2 regions of the Pseudovibrio sp. SCP20 genome follow, and region 2 is predicted to be linked to the other one. Evidence: riboswitches for the same ligand, from Rfam matches in the RefSeq annotation. Region 2 holds a riboswitch; the other holds the start of a gene.
The links. A riboswitch is a leader RNA that binds a small molecule or an ion and turns the genes downstream of it on or off. The one in region 2 is predicted to bind S-adenosylmethionine.
Positions count from the first base shown of each region.

Region 1: another riboswitch for S-adenosylmethionine. It lies ahead of AC3CB2_RS11835 (O-succinylhomoserine sulfhydrylase); the one in region 2 lies ahead of AC3CB2_RS00615 (hypothetical protein).

Region 1 is NZ_JBYMDH010000002.1:724,218-732,299, forward strand. It holds gene AC3CB2_RS11820 (hypothetical protein) at 1-167, opposite strand, end outside; gene AC3CB2_RS11825 (YigZ family protein) at 327-875, opposite strand; gene AC3CB2_RS11830 (2'-deoxycytidine 5'-triphosphate deaminase) at 881-1,987, opposite strand; SAM riboswitch at 2,111-2,188, shown strand; gene AC3CB2_RS11835 (O-succinylhomoserine sulfhydrylase) at 2,256-3,446, shown strand; gene AC3CB2_RS11840 (hypothetical protein) at 3,556-4,785, shown strand; gene AC3CB2_RS11845 (hypothetical protein) at 4,789-5,226, opposite strand; gene AC3CB2_RS11850 (hypothetical protein) at 5,368-6,261, opposite strand; gene AC3CB2_RS11855 (winged helix-turn-helix domain-containing protein) at 6,349-7,560, opposite strand; gene AC3CB2_RS11860 (MAPEG family protein) at 7,685-8,082, shown strand, end outside.
Region 2 is NZ_JBYMDH010000001.1:131,703-139,784, reverse strand. It holds gene AC3CB2_RS00640 (sugar porter family MFS transporter) at 1-465, opposite strand, end outside; gene AC3CB2_RS00635 (GNAT family N-acetyltransferase) at 749-1,216, shown strand; gene AC3CB2_RS00630 (hypothetical protein) at 1,221-1,766, opposite strand; gene msrA (peptide-methionine (S)-S-oxide reductase MsrA) at 1,966-2,595, shown strand; gene AC3CB2_RS00620 (PQQ-dependent sugar dehydrogenase) at 2,656-3,900, opposite strand; SAM-I-IV-variant riboswitch at 4,185-4,315, shown strand; gene AC3CB2_RS00615 (hypothetical protein) at 4,363-4,743, shown strand; gene AC3CB2_RS00610 (group III truncated hemoglobin) at 4,774-5,223, opposite strand; gene AC3CB2_RS00605 (acyl-CoA thioesterase) at 5,256-5,684, opposite strand; gene AC3CB2_RS00600 (group III truncated hemoglobin) at 5,744-6,157, opposite strand; gene AC3CB2_RS00595 (Crp/Fnr family transcriptional regulator) at 6,238-6,927, opposite strand; gene AC3CB2_RS00590 (ChbG/HpnK family deacetylase) at 7,147-7,944, opposite strand; gene AC3CB2_RS00585 (glycosyltransferase family 39 protein) at 8,026-8,082, opposite strand, start outside.

The DNA.
Region 1 (8,082 bases), on a different contig from region 2:
TCGGCGGTTTGCAGCTCTTTGCCTGCTTTGCCGTAGGTGTTTCGTCTTGAGACGCTTTCTGCCCGCTGCTCGGTGATTTTGGCGTGACGGCGGGAACCGATGTCGCGATAGCGACGATCAGCGTCTGTTCCAGTGTTAATCGCTTTTCCAGTGCGGGTGACACGCATGACTTCACTCCCCCCGACTGTCTCAAAATGAGACGAATGCCGTTTCCTGACATTCACATCGCAAGGCGCGTGCCAACGCTTAAGTTTTTATTAGGATTTTAATTATCTGGCTGCAGATAAATAGATGAGGAGAGGTGAAAGCTTCATAAAAATAGTGGGTTAGAGCTGATCGACCTGGTCTTCAGGCCCGCTCACCAGAAGGGTTACACCATCTTCTGTGAAGGTGCGTTCGAGGATTTCCAGCTGTAGCAGAATGACCTGGCGTTCCAGTTCGGCACTGCTGGCGAAGCTTGCGGAGACTGAACGGGTTTTGGTGCGCAGCCATGGCACAAGTTCAGCTTCCTGAATGGCGAGGTTTGAGGCACCGGAGTAGGCCCGTGCCAGACCACCAGTCCCCAGCTTGGTGCCGCCGAAGTAACGCACGATGATGACGCCCACATCGACAAGATCTGCGCCGATGAGAGTTTTCAGCGTCGGCATGCCGGAGGTGCCGGCAGGTTCGCCATCGTCTTTACCGCCTTCATCAATGCGGCCTTCGGGGAGCATGCGGCGGAAAGCGGTGACGTGGTGATTGGCTTTTTTGTGCTCATCCCGTAGCTGCGCGAGGCGCTCAGCAAAGTCAGCATGCGGAAGCAGAAAGGCGAGGAAGCGAGACTTCTTCTCCTCCAGCTCTGCATAAAACTCGCGCTCTACGGTGAAGAGAGGCATGGATCTTACGCCTCTTCTGCCTGTGTCGCTCTGAAGTGCTTGGAGAGCTTGAGAGCCTGACCCTGATAGTTGGAGCCGATGCCTTCGCCGTAGAGGGTTTCCGGCACTTCCTGCATGTGTTCATAGACGAGACGACCAACGGTCTGGCCATGTTCGACGATGAACGGCACGTCATGAGAGCGGACTTCCAGAACGGCGCGGGAGCCGGTGCCGCCTACGGTGGAGTGACCGAAGCCGGGATCGAAGAAGCCAGCGTAGTGGACGCGGAATTCACCAACGAGTGGGTCAAACGGCACCATCTCTGCAGCGTAGTTTGGCGGGACGTGAACAGCTTCCTGCGAGACGAGGATGTAGAACTCGTTTGGATCGAGGATCAGGGTTGCGTCACCGCGATTGTAGATTGGCTCCCAGAAGTCTGCCGGGTCCTGTGCGTCCTTGCGGTCCACATCAATCACGCCAGTGTGGCGTTTGGCGCGATAGCCGATGAGGCTGTCTTTGCCGTTGCCTTTCAGGTCGATGGAGACCTGAACGCCGTTGCTGATGGCGTGCTCATCATTGCCGCCGGAGACAAGGGTGTGCTCCTTGTGGATGTGCAGCAGGTGTTCATCTGGAATGAAGCCACCGCCATTGCGGAAGCGGATCTGGCACAAACGGGAGCCTTCGCGGACCAGAACCGGGAAGGTTTTTGGCGAAATCTCTGCGTAGAGCGGGCCGTTATAGCCCGCCTCAACGCGGTCGAAGGCTTTGCCCTGATCGGTGATGACACGGGTGAAAACGTCGATGCGGCCTGTGGAGCTCTTCGGGTTTGCTGTGGCGGACAGGTCGTCCGGCAGGTTGAGTGCTTCCTGAAGCTGGACGATGTAAACACAGTTGGTTTCCAGCACGGCGCTTTTGCTGAGGTCGATTTCGTGCAGGATCAGCTTGTCCAGCTTCTCTTCAACCCTGGCATCTGGGCCAGGTAGGAAGGAGGCACGAACACGCCATGCTTTTGCGCCCAGGCGCAGGTCAAGGCTGGCTGGCTGAATCTGGTCCTCGTCAGGCGCTCTGTCTGCTTTAATTGCATTGTTGGCAAACATAGCTTCAATCGCTTTTGCCGGAAGAATGCCTGTCATTGTTGGTCCCGCCCCACTCGTACTCAAATCGTTCTGACACTGATTAACGTAAGTTTGATCCTACGCCAAGTCTGCAACCAGAGCTGATTGATTGACCCTATGGAATTTTCGCGGTAAAACCGCTGCCTATTCCGTGGTGATTTGGTCGACCGGCTTGCAACCACGTAAAACAAGTAGCTAAAGGGTCGGGTTCTTGTATAGACCTCGGCCCGCGCCGGGGTTTTTTAATGAAGGGGTAGAGCAATATCTCTTCGGGCAGGAATGAGCGATGACAGACGCAAAGAACTGGAAGCCAGCAACTCGGCTTGTTCATGGAGGCACAACGCGCTCCAGCTTTGGTGAAACATCCGAAGCTATCTTCCTTACACAAGGGTATGTTTACGACAGCTCAGAAGCGGCAGAAGCTCGCTTTCTTGGCGAAAATCCGGGCTATATTTATTCCCGGTATGCAAACCCGACTGTTGGGATGTTCGAGCAGCGAATGTGCGAGCTGGAAGGTGCTGAGGCTGCACGTGGCACTGCTTCCGGTATGGCGGCTGTTAATTCTGCGATCATGGCCTGCGTGAAAGCGGGCGATCACGTGATTGCACCAAAGGCGCTGTTTGGCTCCTGCCGCTACATCATCGAAAAGCTGCTGCCACGCTACGGTGTAGAATCCACGCTGATTGATGGCACCGACATTGAGCAATGGAAAGCTGCGGTTCGTCCGAACACGACAGCGGCGTTTCTTGAGAGTCCAACCAATCCGACGCTTGAAGTGATCGATATTCCAGCTGTGGCGGATATTATTCACGAAGCGGGTGGACGGCTTATCGTAGATAACGTGTTTGCGACTGCCATCTGGCAGAGCCCGCTGGAGTTGGGTGCGGATGTGGTGATCTATTCTGCGACCAAGCACATTGACGGTCAGGGCCGATGTTTGGGCGGTATCGTGCTTTCCGATGAGAAGTGGATCGTGGAAGAATTCCATGACCCGTTCAAGCATACCGGTCCTGCAATGAGCCCGTTCAATGCATGGGTTCTGCTGAAAGGTCTGGAGACGCTGTCTCTGCGTGTGGAGCGTCAGACTGCGACTGCAGGTAAACTGGCGGAGTTCCTTGCGGATCATTCCGCGGTGTCTCGTCTGATTTATCCGGGCCGTGCGGATCACCCGCAGGCGGATATTGTGGCGAAGCAGATGCGTGGTGGTTCTACTATGCTGGCGTTTGATCTGGCAGGCGGTAAGGAGGCTGCGTTCAAGTTCTCCAATGCGCTGGACATTGTCAGCCTTTCCAACAACCTGGGTGATGCGAAGAGCCTGATTACCCATCCGGCGACCACAACGCACCAGAGTGTTGCAGAAGATGCGCGTCTGGAGCTGGGCATCACAGACAAGACACTTCGTCTTTCTGTTGGCCTGGAAGATCCGGATGATCTGCTGGAAGATGTTGCTCGTGCGCTGGAAAGCTTAAAGGGCTAACAGACCGCTTAAGAGCAAATTTTGCTTCTGAACTTAGAAAGGGTGCCTGAACTGGTGCCCTTTTTTGCTTTTGGTGTTTGGGTGCTGCGCCTCTGCCTGCGAGAGAACCATGCTCAACTCCGTTGTCGTGTTTGTTGCCATGCTGCTTGGAATGCTGGTGCTGTTCTCGCACCGTGTCCGGGTCTCGGAAAAATGGCAGGCAACCGTCACGCCACTAGCTTCGATCATCGGCAGCGGGTTTCTTGTGTCGGTTCCGATTATCGCCAAGGAGATTGGACACTGGGCGATTATCGGCATCAGTGGGCTCATTCTGGCGGCGTACTGCGTGGGAGCAGTGATCCGGTTCAACATTCTGCACACCGAGCAGATTGTGGAGCAGCAGCAACAGGAAGGGCGTATTCGACTGACCACGTCGCTGGAGAAGCTTTCGCAGCTGACACTGGCGTTCGCCTATTTCATCTCGATTGCCTATTACCTCGTGCTGCTCGGAAACTTCTTGCTCAAGGGCTTTGGGTATGAACATCGGGAGATAGCCAACTGGATCGGGACTGTACTGACGGTCTTCATCGGGCTGGTGGGCTTCTCCGGTGGTTTGCATCTGGTGGAGCGGGTAGAGAAGTATGCGGTTTCTCTGAACCTGACGGTGATCTTCGGTCTGCTGGTGGGGCTGCTGTTTTACAACGGTGAGCTTGCTTTCAGTGGGCAATGGGAAGTGAGGGATGGTCTGAAGGCTGTTGGACTGGAGAAGGTTCAGATCATGCTGGGGCTGCTGATTGTGGTGCAGGGGTTTGAGACCTCGAAGTTCATCGGTGATGAGTACTCACCCAAGATGCGTGCTGAAACGATGAGGAATGCGCAGCTGTACTCCGCCGTGATTTACCTCTGTTTCTTCGCGTTGCTGACAGTTCTGTTTCCGCTGCTGAAGAATGATGAGAGCGTATCGGGGATTATCACGCTGGTGGGGCATGTGGCGATTGTGTTGCCGTTGCTGCTGACACTGGGAGCGGTTGCCAGCCAGTTTGGGGCTTCTGTTGCGGATTCCATTGGCTCAGCTGGATTGCTGGAGGATGTAACCAACAGGCGGGTGAAGATAAGGCATGCCTATCCGTTTATCACCTTCGTATCTGTTACCCTCATCTGGAGTACTGATATCCTGCATATCATCACTCTGTCTTCCAGAGCCTTTGCGTTGTTCTATATGCTTCAGTGCTGTGTAGCTCTGACAGCGCTTTGGCAACTGAAAGAGATGCGAAACCGGGTAGGGATGTTCTGGTTTACGGGCGCAACTGGTTTGCTGTGCGCTCTGGTGGTGCTCTTCGGTATTCCGTCAGGGGCTTGAGGATTAACTGTTGCCTGAGGCGACGACCACGTCTCTTCGTGCACCGGACAAGGTAATGATGAAGCCTGCAATGACATCCAGAAATGTGATGGTCATGAGCAGGAGGAAGAGTGGGGTGGCGGCTTCCTGAACGGAGAGGAACTCTATGAGATAGGCCACGAGGATGAGCAGGGATAAGCTGTGATCGACCAGAGAGAGTGTGCTGGTGCGCGTGGCTTTGATGATCTCAATGAAGAGCAACACGAGAGAAGCTGCCAGCAGGACGGTTGCGACATCCAGCGGAACCACGAGACCTGACGGGAGCGGGATGTTGATAAGGACAGCCGCCCACGGCGTAACATTGTAGCCTTGGTCGAGCACTGGCTCCAGATCTTCAAACCATCGAAAAGCCACTGCGTTGTACAGCAGGAATGGAATGAGCGTGAGTGGAATAGTCCTCATGTGGTTGTCCCCGGATGAGCTGGAAGCGGTATCCTATCTGAAAAGATTAACACTAATGCTGGGTGTCTGTGATGCCCTGAAACCGGGAGGGGTAACGCTTCGAGTGGTTTGGGCTCTAGTGCCTTCATTTTCAGCAGGGTTCTAGGGAATAGGACGCGTGAGATTGTGAATGGTGAGGGGGCGACGTACACGCTCTGTCATGCGGCGTTCAATGGGGCTGAGAGTGTTGTAGTTATCGACTGCAATCCCTTTCCAGTACTTCACGAGAGGCAGGCCGACGCGGAGTTGAAAGACGCCAAGGGGATAGTTGATGTCGCTGTGATATCGGATTTGTCCGACAAAGGTGGTTTTAAGGCCGGGCACTCCGAACCAGCCAGCCCGGGAAACTTCGAAACGTCCCTGTGCACCGCTGATCTCTTCCACGTTGTTGGCCGTTCTGTAAAAGCCTCCTGCGTAGATGCGCAAGCCAAAGCCTAAGTCCTCGGTTCCGGGCAGGTCGTAACCGATTTCTCCGGAGAGATTGAGAAGTGGGACGCTCTCTCGCTGTTCTGAGCTACCGGGCTTTGGCTCCAGAATGCGAACCTTGCTTGTTGGGAACTGGGCGTTGAAGCGGGCTTCATAGCCGTGAGCGAGAAACTCTATGCCTGTGGTGATCGCGGTTTCTGAACCACGTTTGTAATCTTCCTTGTAGTTCATGAAGATGTAGGTGCTGCCAATCAGATTGGGGCTTACGAAGTGGCGCAGGCCACCGCCAGCACTCAGTAGATAGACTGCTTCTGATGAGTTACCTACGCGGACATCTGCGAAGGCCATGCCCTGGCTGTCTTGAAAGACGGGGGTGATGACTTCAGCTGCACCTGAGGTGTTGTTCCGGTCTGTCTCAAACAGGCCGATGAGGCGCGGCTGGTACTTGCCTTGTGGGTTGAAGGTGAAGCGGTCGTCCAGATCAGAAAGAGATTGAGCCATGCTTGTGGAAGGGGGCATTGCCAACAGGCAGAACAGAACACGCAGTAAAGTTCGAGAGAGTTGGCTCATTTGCTCTCATAAAGCTGACGAAGAAGCGAAACCTGACAGCAGTATTAGGGCTTGCTGGTGTTTCTGATAGCCCTGCCATCCAGCGGGCTATCCTTGCCAAGCTTTGAGATACTGGAGGTCTGAGCAGCCTGCAAACAGAGCGCAGCGTTCTAGCTCTGCCTCCAGCCGTTGTTGACGGCCTTTGCCCATACGCATGCCGGCTTCTGGCCAGAAGCGCTTTACTGCAAGTGCATTGGAAGCTTTCTCGCGTTTCATATCGATCCGGCCAATCAGTTTGTCCCCCTCCATCACCGGGAAGACATAATAGCCGTAGAGCCTCTTTGGTTCTGGAACGAAAATTTCAATGCGGTAATTGAAGTCAAAGAGGAACTCAGCACGTTTGCGATCTCTCAGTGCCGGATCAAATGGACTGAGGATGCGTACGCGTTGGGAAGGGGTATCGAGAGACGCAAGCTCATCTTCGATTTGTGGGCGTGCCAGACAGAGTTTGGGTTTGCCATCACTGGCTGCTTCAATTTCAACGGAGATCAGTTCTCCCCGTTGCCGCGCGCGCTCGCACCATGCTTTCACGTCAGCAAGATCGAGTTTGTCCCAATAGGCTGCGATTTCGCTGGGCGTTGCGAACCCGAGGCGGTCAATTGCAGAGTTGCAGGCCCATTCGATGGTTTCAGCTTTTGACGGTTTGGAGGTGCGATGCTGAGAAGGAATAACGCGCTCGGTCAGGTCATAGAGTTTCTGGAAGTTTTCGCGGCGAGAAACGGAGATCTGTCCGGTACGCCAGAGGTACTCAAGGGCTGTCTTGGACGGGTTCCACTCCCACCAACCGCCTTTGCTGCGCTTTTCATCCTTGCCGACATCTGAGGTGCCAGCGGGGCCGTTTTCCTCGATATGGCGGAGAATGAGGTTGAGCTTTTCCTGATACTCCGCACCGCGCCAGACCTTCCAGCGTGACTCGAGGCTCTCTGCGCTCTTCTGGAAGCGGTAGTTCCAATAAGGGAAGAACTCGGTGGGAATGATTGAAGCGTCGTGTGTCCAGTGCTCAAAGAGGCTTCTATCGGTCTCAAGGAGCTTCTTCAGATGCTTAGGGCGATAACTCTGACGGCGTGACCAGAGGATCATATGGTGGGCACGTTCAACTGTGTTGATACTGTCCACCTGCACGAAGCCGATACGATGAATGAGATTGAGGAGATCACTGCCTTTTGAAGAGCCTGTCGGTGTTTCCAGAAGGGCGTGTTTGCTCAGAAACAAGCGGCGCGCAGCGGTGTTATCAACTTTTAAAACTAACTGCGCTTCCATAGTCATCAGCTTCTCCTGCTTCGTCTGATGTGCGTAGGCTAGGAGAGTAAACGCCTTGCCGCAAGCAACTAGCAGCAGATAGTTGTGGGTTTGTTCCTGTTATGTTCTCTGGATGGAGGTTGTATTGGACTTTGCAGAAAAACAGCGGGGTGTGTTTCAGCGGATGATTGTTGGTGCTTTGGTGACCGCAATCGTTCTGTTGTTTGGTGCGCTTCTTAATCCATTTGGCTTTACCGTGGACTGGAATGCCTCAGAGCGGCTTTGGGTCGCTGCCGTCTCAATCCTCTCGCCAGCCTTGTTGCTGATGGTCTCTATAGGCCGCTTGGCAATGCGCCGGTTTTATCATGCTGATGATATTGATGGCGGAGGGCTGACACATGGCAGTGAGGAAGCCAAGATGCTGCAAAGCATCCTCCAAAACACTTTAGAGCAGGCCGTTCTGGCTGGGTTTGTCTATGTAGCCTGGGTGGCCATCATGCCGGGCTCTACCATGTCCGTCCCGCTTCTGGCTGCATTGCTCTT
Region 2 (8,082 bases):
GCCGAGATCCAGCGTTACCAGATTGGTGAGGTAACCGATCAGTACGCCGAAAGAGATCATGAACTGGAACGCACCCAGCATTCGGCCCCGGATTTTACGCGGTGCGATCTCGGATACGTATTGCGGGCCAGCCATGGAGGACAGGCCGATCCCCATACCAATGAGAGAACGAGCGAATGTGAGGATGAAAAGGTCTTGTGCGACACCAGACAAGCCCGCACCGGTGATGAAGAACAAGGCTGCGATCATGACAGTTGATCGCCTGCCGAACCTGTCACTGAGGTAGGAGCTCAGGTAAGCGCCGATGAGACCGCCAATGGACAGGGACGCAACCAACAGGCCTCCCCAATACGCAGAGAACGCAAACTCCGCTTTGATTGGCTGATACGCGCCCGCAATGACGCCCTCGTTGTAGCCATAGAGCAACCCACAGAGCACCGCGATACACGCCAGGAGGATAATCATGCGCAATCCTTTTCAAGAGTAACGCAGAGTATAGGTGACGGTCTCTAACCAACCGGAGGATTTGCAGCTCTGAATTGAATTGGTTTTCGAAAGGCCCCAATAACACTTCGCCATCTCACGGCAAGCTTTGGAGGTTACCAGACAGATGACTGCTGCTGATCAGCGCCTGTTAGAAATCACAGTATTGCGCTTTGCGGTGTATTTGCCTTCGATTAAGCTCAGTGATGCATGATCAGCGCAGGATATTTTGAAGCGCTCCCCTTTTTGCCAACCAGGACTTACCATGATTGTTCTTCAGGACTTCCCCGCCGACCGCTTTGATGAGTTTCAGATTATTTCCATCTCTGAATATGCGCAGGACCTGATGGCCAATCGCAAGATGGATGAGCAGGCTGCCCTGAAGAAAGCCAAGGAGAGCCTGGAGCAAGCCTTTCCTGCTGGCAAAAGCAATGAGCGTAACAAGCTGCTAAGCATCCTCAACAAGACCAAAGGGCGCGAAGTTGAGGTTGGCTTTCTTTGGTACACGCTTCACGATGACGGCTCCGCGTTCATCATGGATTTTCTGGTGTACTCGGAACATCGCGGCAAAGGCTATGCCTCCAAGGCGCTGCAAGTGCTGAAGACGATGTTTGAGGAACAGGGTCTTTCGCGGATAGGGCTTCGGGTCGCCCCAGACAACCACGGCGCAATCCGCACTTACTACAAGGCGGGCTTTAACGTGACAGGGTGGAACATGTCCTGCGAGCTGTAGTGCTCTAAACTTCGTTAGGTTGCGGCGATGGTTTCATCAAAGCAACCACAACAGAGTTTGCATCACCTTGGAAATAGATATCCCAAATAACTGGCGAATATCCTTTAATTGGCTTCTTGAAATTATAAGTTAGGAGGAGCCAATCCAAACTTGAAAACACCTTCTTATCGTTCTGTTTGACACTCAGGCAAAATCCAGACCTACCGCCCAGTCGCATTATCTTCACATCCAGAATTGCTTTTCTTAGAACTGAGCGTCTTAAGAAGAGAGAGCATAAAACGAACTCCTGCTCAGTGATCTTGAGGTAAGGCATTTTATTTACTCGGATCCGGAGTACCGAAACGATCAAGAAGAAAGGAAGACCGAGCAAGCACAAAAGCAACAAGTAACGATCGCCTCGACGCCTACTCTCTAACCCACTGAAGTCGAAAGACAACAGCTCGGGATTTTCAGTGACTAAGTAAAATAGACTTGCAAGCAAAACACCAGTAACAAGCGTGATCCCTAAAAAAAACTTCCATAACGAGGCGTGGTGAAACTCCAAGGGCATTCTAATATCCGAAAGATAGGTGCGCTACTTCTCCGAGCTTACGCTTTCATATGACAATCCGTTACTCAAGCTCTCAAATTGCTTAAACTTAGTGCTCTCAAGACCTGACGTTTTGTTGATGTGACTTCATTTCCGTTGTGCTCTGGCCGCTGCTAGGGTTTTGGCAATTCCAATGCATGACCTGATTTAAGGATCTGAGATGATTGCACGCAAAGCTGCGAAAGCCCTTGCCGTTCTTCCTTTGCTTTATGCTGTGAGCCAGCCTGCCCACGCTGCGAAAACCGAGACTGCCATTTTTGCAGGCGGTTGCTTCTGGTGCATCGAGTCTGATTTTGACAAGATCGATGGCGTTCTTGAGACCACCTCCGGCTACACCGGTGGCCGTACAGAGAACCCGACCTACAAGCAGGTTTCTGCTGGTGGCACAGGCCATATTGAAGCGCTGGAAGTGAAGTTTGATCCGGCGAAGGTGTCTTACGAAGAGCTGCTGACTGCTTTCTGGCATTCTGTTGATCCAACAGACGCTGGTGGCCAGTTCTGCGATCGCGGTGAAAGCTATCAGACAACCATCTTTGCAACCTCCCCTGCCCAGCTGAAGAAAGCGAAAGCTTCCAAGAAGGCACTTGAGAAGTCCGGTGAAACAAACCGTCCGATTGTAACGCCTATCCGCACCGCGTCCACGTTCTACGACGCAGAGGATTACCATCAGAATTACTATGAGAAGAACCCGATCCGCTACAAGTACTACCGCTATCGCTGTGGTCGTGACCAGCGCGTTAAAGAGGTTTGGGGACCGAATGCCTACAAAGGTATCCCCGGTGAGCACTAAGGGCTTACGATAGAAGATGAGAAGACCAGAGGGGTTCCTCTGGTCTTATTTGTTTTAGGCCTAGTTACCTTCGTAATACATGCGATAGATGCCGCCTGCAGAGTCATCTGAGATCAGCAGGGAACCATCGCCCAGCTCAACCACATCAACGGGGCGACCCAGATAGTCACCGCTGGCGTCAATCCAACCAGTTGCAACGATGCTGGGTTCTCCAGCTTCTTCCTGCGCGTTGATTGGAACGAAGACCACGCGGGCGCCAATGGGCACGGAACGATCCCATGAGCCATGCTGCGCGATGAAGACGCCGCCTTTGTACTCATCAGGGAACATATCCCCCTGATAGAACGTCATACCAAGACTGGCTGCATGCGCATCCAGCTCGACTTCAGGATCGACCACACCGCTTGGTACGGGCTCATCGATGTAGTGCGGGGTTCTAACGGTTCCACCGCCATACCATGGGAAGCCGTAGTTCTTGCCGGGTTCTGTGGCTTTGTTCAGCTCTTCAGGTGGAATGTCATCGCCCATGCCATCGACCTGATTGTCAGTGAACCAGAGGTTTCCGCTGTCTGGATGGAACTCCAGGCCTACGGAGTTTCTGATGCCAGTGGCGTAGACTTGGCGATCCATTCCATCGGTGGTGATGGAGATGATGCCGCCGATGCCGAGACTGTCATAGAGCTTCAGCTTCATCTTGGGCGGTACGTTGTAGGGCTGTCCAAGAGAGATGTAGATACGATCGTCCGGCCCCTGATCACATACACGGGCGGAGTGATTGTAGCTTTCTTCAGAAGGAGGAATGAGCATTCCCTGACCAACAAGCACCTTCACAGCAGGTTTGCCCTGCTCTTTGTTCTCTAAAGCATCTGGAAAGCTCAAAACGCGGTTTTGCTCGGCAAGGATCAGTGAGCCATCTTTGGTGAAGCAGACACCATTGGGGATGACAAAGGACTGATTTGGAGCAAACTGACGGACTTCAGCAGCTTTTTTGGTGTCTTCATCCTGCGTCACCACCCAGACTCGATCTGTGGTTGTGCCAACAAAAACAGTTTTACCATCTGGCGCGACTGCCATATGGCGCGCATCCGGCACAACGGCGTAAGGTTCGATGCGAAAGCCTGGAGGCATCACCACCACACCGGTGTTGCGGGCCAGAGTTTTCTGGTCGTCGGTGTCCTGCTCGACATACTCGGTAGCGACACCATCAACGGTTTCGGTTTTTGTTGCTGCTAATGAAGTGGTTAGCAGCAAAGCATAAGCGCACCCTGACAGGACTCCATAGAGAACAGGTTTCGTGGTGCACATGGGTTTTCCTCCATAACGGCCTAGAAATTTGACTGAGAAAAGTTATCGCATTATTCGGAATGTTCTGCTGAGTGAGCTGTCACTATGCGCTCATTCAAAGTCTGAGGAGAATACTCAGATATGACGGGAACTCGGTTTATAGAACCACAAAAATTGAAGATATTCACTTAGCGGAAGTTGCGTTTTGTGGTGCTAGAATACGACATAACGTAAGTTTGAAAGTGTGGACAAAGAACAAAGGAAAGGTGCCCACTTGCATTTGCCTCATTTTCGTGCCAAATCCTACGCATCATCAAGAGAAGGGCTGGCGCCCTCGCCAACCTGCCTAACCGGGCAAGGTGGTCTCCGCCGAAAGGGATGTGGTTTCGAACTGAGGACGTCGTCTTCATCATTCGTAACAACCAAGCGGTAGTTTCAATGGATTTTGCGCCAGTCCTCCTCGGGAAACCGATGGAGGATTTAATGTTTGATCTTGCTAGTCAGCCTCAGTCTGCATGGCAATCGTATGTATCTGAATATGTGCCTCAATCCTTGAGGGAAGCCGTCGCTCATCTTGCCGACGAGTTTACCGCTGCCTATCTGCTTGATTGTCTGATCCTGGAAAAAGGGCTGCGTAGCCGTCTGCTTTCCAACTCAACGCGTCAGGCCAACACTCCCCTCACCACAGAAGAGCGTTCTGATCGTTTTGCAGTTCTGCTGCGTTTGTGGGCTGAAGGATGCCATACGGTCGTTGATGAGCGTTTGTTCGCTGATACGGTGCGCCGGCGCCCTGACGAGCTGGAAGCGCTGCGTGAATACTTCAGACAAAACGCGCTTCGCTCGAAAAAGAAATTCCCGAGCTAAGCAAGCTGACCTATAATCAGTAAATGATGTTTAAGCGGCGCGCGTGCCAAACTTGGCAGGAGGCGTTGCAAACGGATCTGCAAACATTGCCAGCCAGAGGCTCTGAGCTATGCGCTGTGCAGTCGCCAGCAAAAGAGGTGCGGCTTCGGGAGAGAAGATCGCATGAACTTCTTCTTCAAACAGATCCATCCATTCATGGAAGTTCTCCGTGGTCACGCCTGTGATTTTTGCGTGAGCCGGAACCGGTTTGCCCTTGTATGATCCGGTCTTCAGCAAAACGGAGGCCCAGAAATGCTTCATCTTGTGCAGATGCGGCCCCCAGTCCTCGCCCATTTCTTTTAGGAAGATCGGCCCCAGCGTCTCATGCTGGCGTACTCTGCCATAAAAGCTTTCAACCAGCAGGTTGATCTGTGCTGGTGTGATGGAAGGATCAAGCGGTGTCCGTTCACGCGCTGACATAACGGGAATTTTGGATGACACAGCTTGTTTCCTCTTCCTGACCAGTGAGCTGATTAAGCGTTGTTGTACTTTGCACGCTGCTCTTCAGAGATCTCGATTGGCTTACCGTTATCATCCACGGCAACAAAGGTGAACTGAGCATTTGTCACCTTTTCGCGGTAACCAAAACGATGGCGCAATGCCCAGGCTTCGATTGCCAGCGTAATTGAGGTTCTGCCAACACGGAGGACACGGGAGTAAACACACATCACATCGCCGACTTTTACAGGGCGAATAAACGTCATACTGTCGATCGCAACAGTCACAACGCGCTCCATGGCGCACTGGCTTGCAGCAATACCAGCCGCAATATCCATTTGAGAGACTACCCAACCGCCGAAGATATCGCCAGATGCATTGGTGTCTGCCGGCATCGCCATTGTGCGTGTGGTCAGCTCACCTACTGGCTGCTCTTCTTCGACAGCGTCTCTTGTATCATTCATAGTTCTAAAGCTCCGTCGATCCATCAGGGGAAATGCTATGCATGGCGAAGCTCAACTACTCAAGAAGGGATCATCGCCATATGGAAGCAATCAACAACCTGGGTCGCACATTTCATGGTATTGGCCCGAGCGGTTTCAGCAACACATTCTTCGACGGCATTTTCGAATAAATTCAACCAGCTGGCAATATCATCACCGCATACCTGCTTTGCAGAACCGCGATACTTGCCAATTGGGCGACCGGAGTAGCTCTGGTCTTTCATGAGAGCGGAGCACCAGAAACGAACGGCCTGCGCTTCATAGTCTTCCCAGTCGCATTTCATGTTGCTCTGGTAGACGTTTGCCAGTGTATCATTCTGACGAAGTTTTTCTGAATGATTGGCGACCAGCGCACGGACCTGATCGTGTGTCAGGTCAGGGTGAACTGGAGTGCATTCGTCTAGTGGGCGAATGTCAAAGTGCTGATAAGTCATCTCGGTGTTTCAGGAGCCTTGCAGGGACAAAGCTCATGCCCTTGTTGTTACTTTGGGTCACTTTTACTCAAATACCGAGTTTAAAGCTCTGCGGCAGCTCGTAGCACCTCTGGCTTTTCGAGGCAGTAATATCCAGAGAGGCGACTGATTACGCCTTCGCGTTTCCAGACGTTGAGCACACGGCTCACGTTCTCACGGGCACCACCAGCCATATTGGCGATCTCTGCCTGAGAGATCTTGTAGTGCACGAGGATCTTATTGCTGTCGACCTTTTTGCCAAAGGTTTCAGAGAGTTGCAGCAGGGTCTGAGCAACGCGACCATTGAGCGGAAGGAAAGAACGAGCGGCAAGAGCATCGTTGGACCGGCGCAAGCGAGTCGCCACGATTTGCAGCATGTGGCGATACACAGCGGGGTTCTCATCCGCATAACGATAAAATGCAGCTTTGGAGATAAATGCAAGCTGACTCGGCTTCAGAGCAGTCACTGTGGCTGAACGTTCACTGCCATCAAGCAAGGCAATTTCACCAACCAGAGACCCCTGCCCCAAAACGGCCAGCAGCTGTTCACTGCCATCCAACGAGACAACGGAGACCTTCATGCTGCCTTCGATGATTGCGTAACATCCATTGCCCGGATCGCCAGCCTTGAAGAGAACTGCACCAGATTTCAATGACATAGGCTGGGCAATTTCAGAGAGACCATGTGCATGCTCCTCTGCCAAACCCGATAGTGAAAAGCTGTTTTGAAGGAGTTCTTTGAACTTTGTCATCTTGCCACAAGGTCCTGACGCGCCGTTGATTCAGTTTTTTAGTTTAAGCTGCATCAATATAATTGATGATTTTAATTAGGTCTATCATGCGGCCATTTTGTGACCGAAGTCACAGAGATATTCTTTAGTTTTAGGCAAATTAGGGGTGTTCATAAATACCCCAACGTTTATGGCAAATTCAAAAGGAACGATCTCTTCAACCGCAGGGAGAGATCGTTCTTAGAACAAGAAGATATCTTTTTCCATCAAAAGAAACGGAAATTCCTCACTAATCAGGAACTTGAGCTGGTTTTCACGAGACGAGCTCTGACGCATGTTTTTCTTTTTGACGGGTTGCGCCTGTTCTTCTGGATAAGACGGGCGACACAAGATCATCGCGGAATCCTGGGCTTCATTGATTCCATGCCAGAAGAAATCCCGCAGATCCGTATCCTCATCAGCCATCGGTAGATCTGGCCCGGAGAAAATTGTCTCCAACCCTGCTTTGATGGCGCGCTTTGCAATGGCATTGCCAGTTCTGGAAACTCCGGCAGGCAGCACAAGCGCAGGCTCCCGGCCTGTCATCATGCTGAGCACCGTGATCAGCGCAGAATGCACGGCTGGGTGTTTTGCCAGATTGCCCTGAATGGCAACGAAGGCTGGCGGGCGGGCATAGACCTCCTCGAACAGGTCCACTTGTGCCGCAATCTCGGCTGCAATCGCCTCCTCAGGCAGCATCTTCATGGGACTGCGGATTGCATACCACCAGTTTGCCGGGAAGGCATCTCCGAACACTGTGCGGCCAAAGTCAGTCAAAGGCGCTGCAGGTTTTGTGAGGGTCACTGTGAGGCCGACCATGGTTTCATGCTCGGCCCAGGCCACAACATCGCGGAGCTGATAGAACTCTCTTGACCACATCTCTCCGGTAACAACGCAACCGACGGCAGAGAGGCGGCCTGCGATAATCAAATCGCAGATCGCTCGATCAACTCCGTAGCTTTGCCCAAATTCCAGACTCGTCAAGAGGATGCGCTTCATCGCGCGGATCTCCCAATCCAAAAGGTTCAGGAGTACATTTAACAAAGCCTGCAATTTTAACGCAACGGAATCTCAGCCCTCTCAGTTGGATTTCAGGGGCTCTTTGGCTCCTGACAACCGATAGATCCGTACATTTTC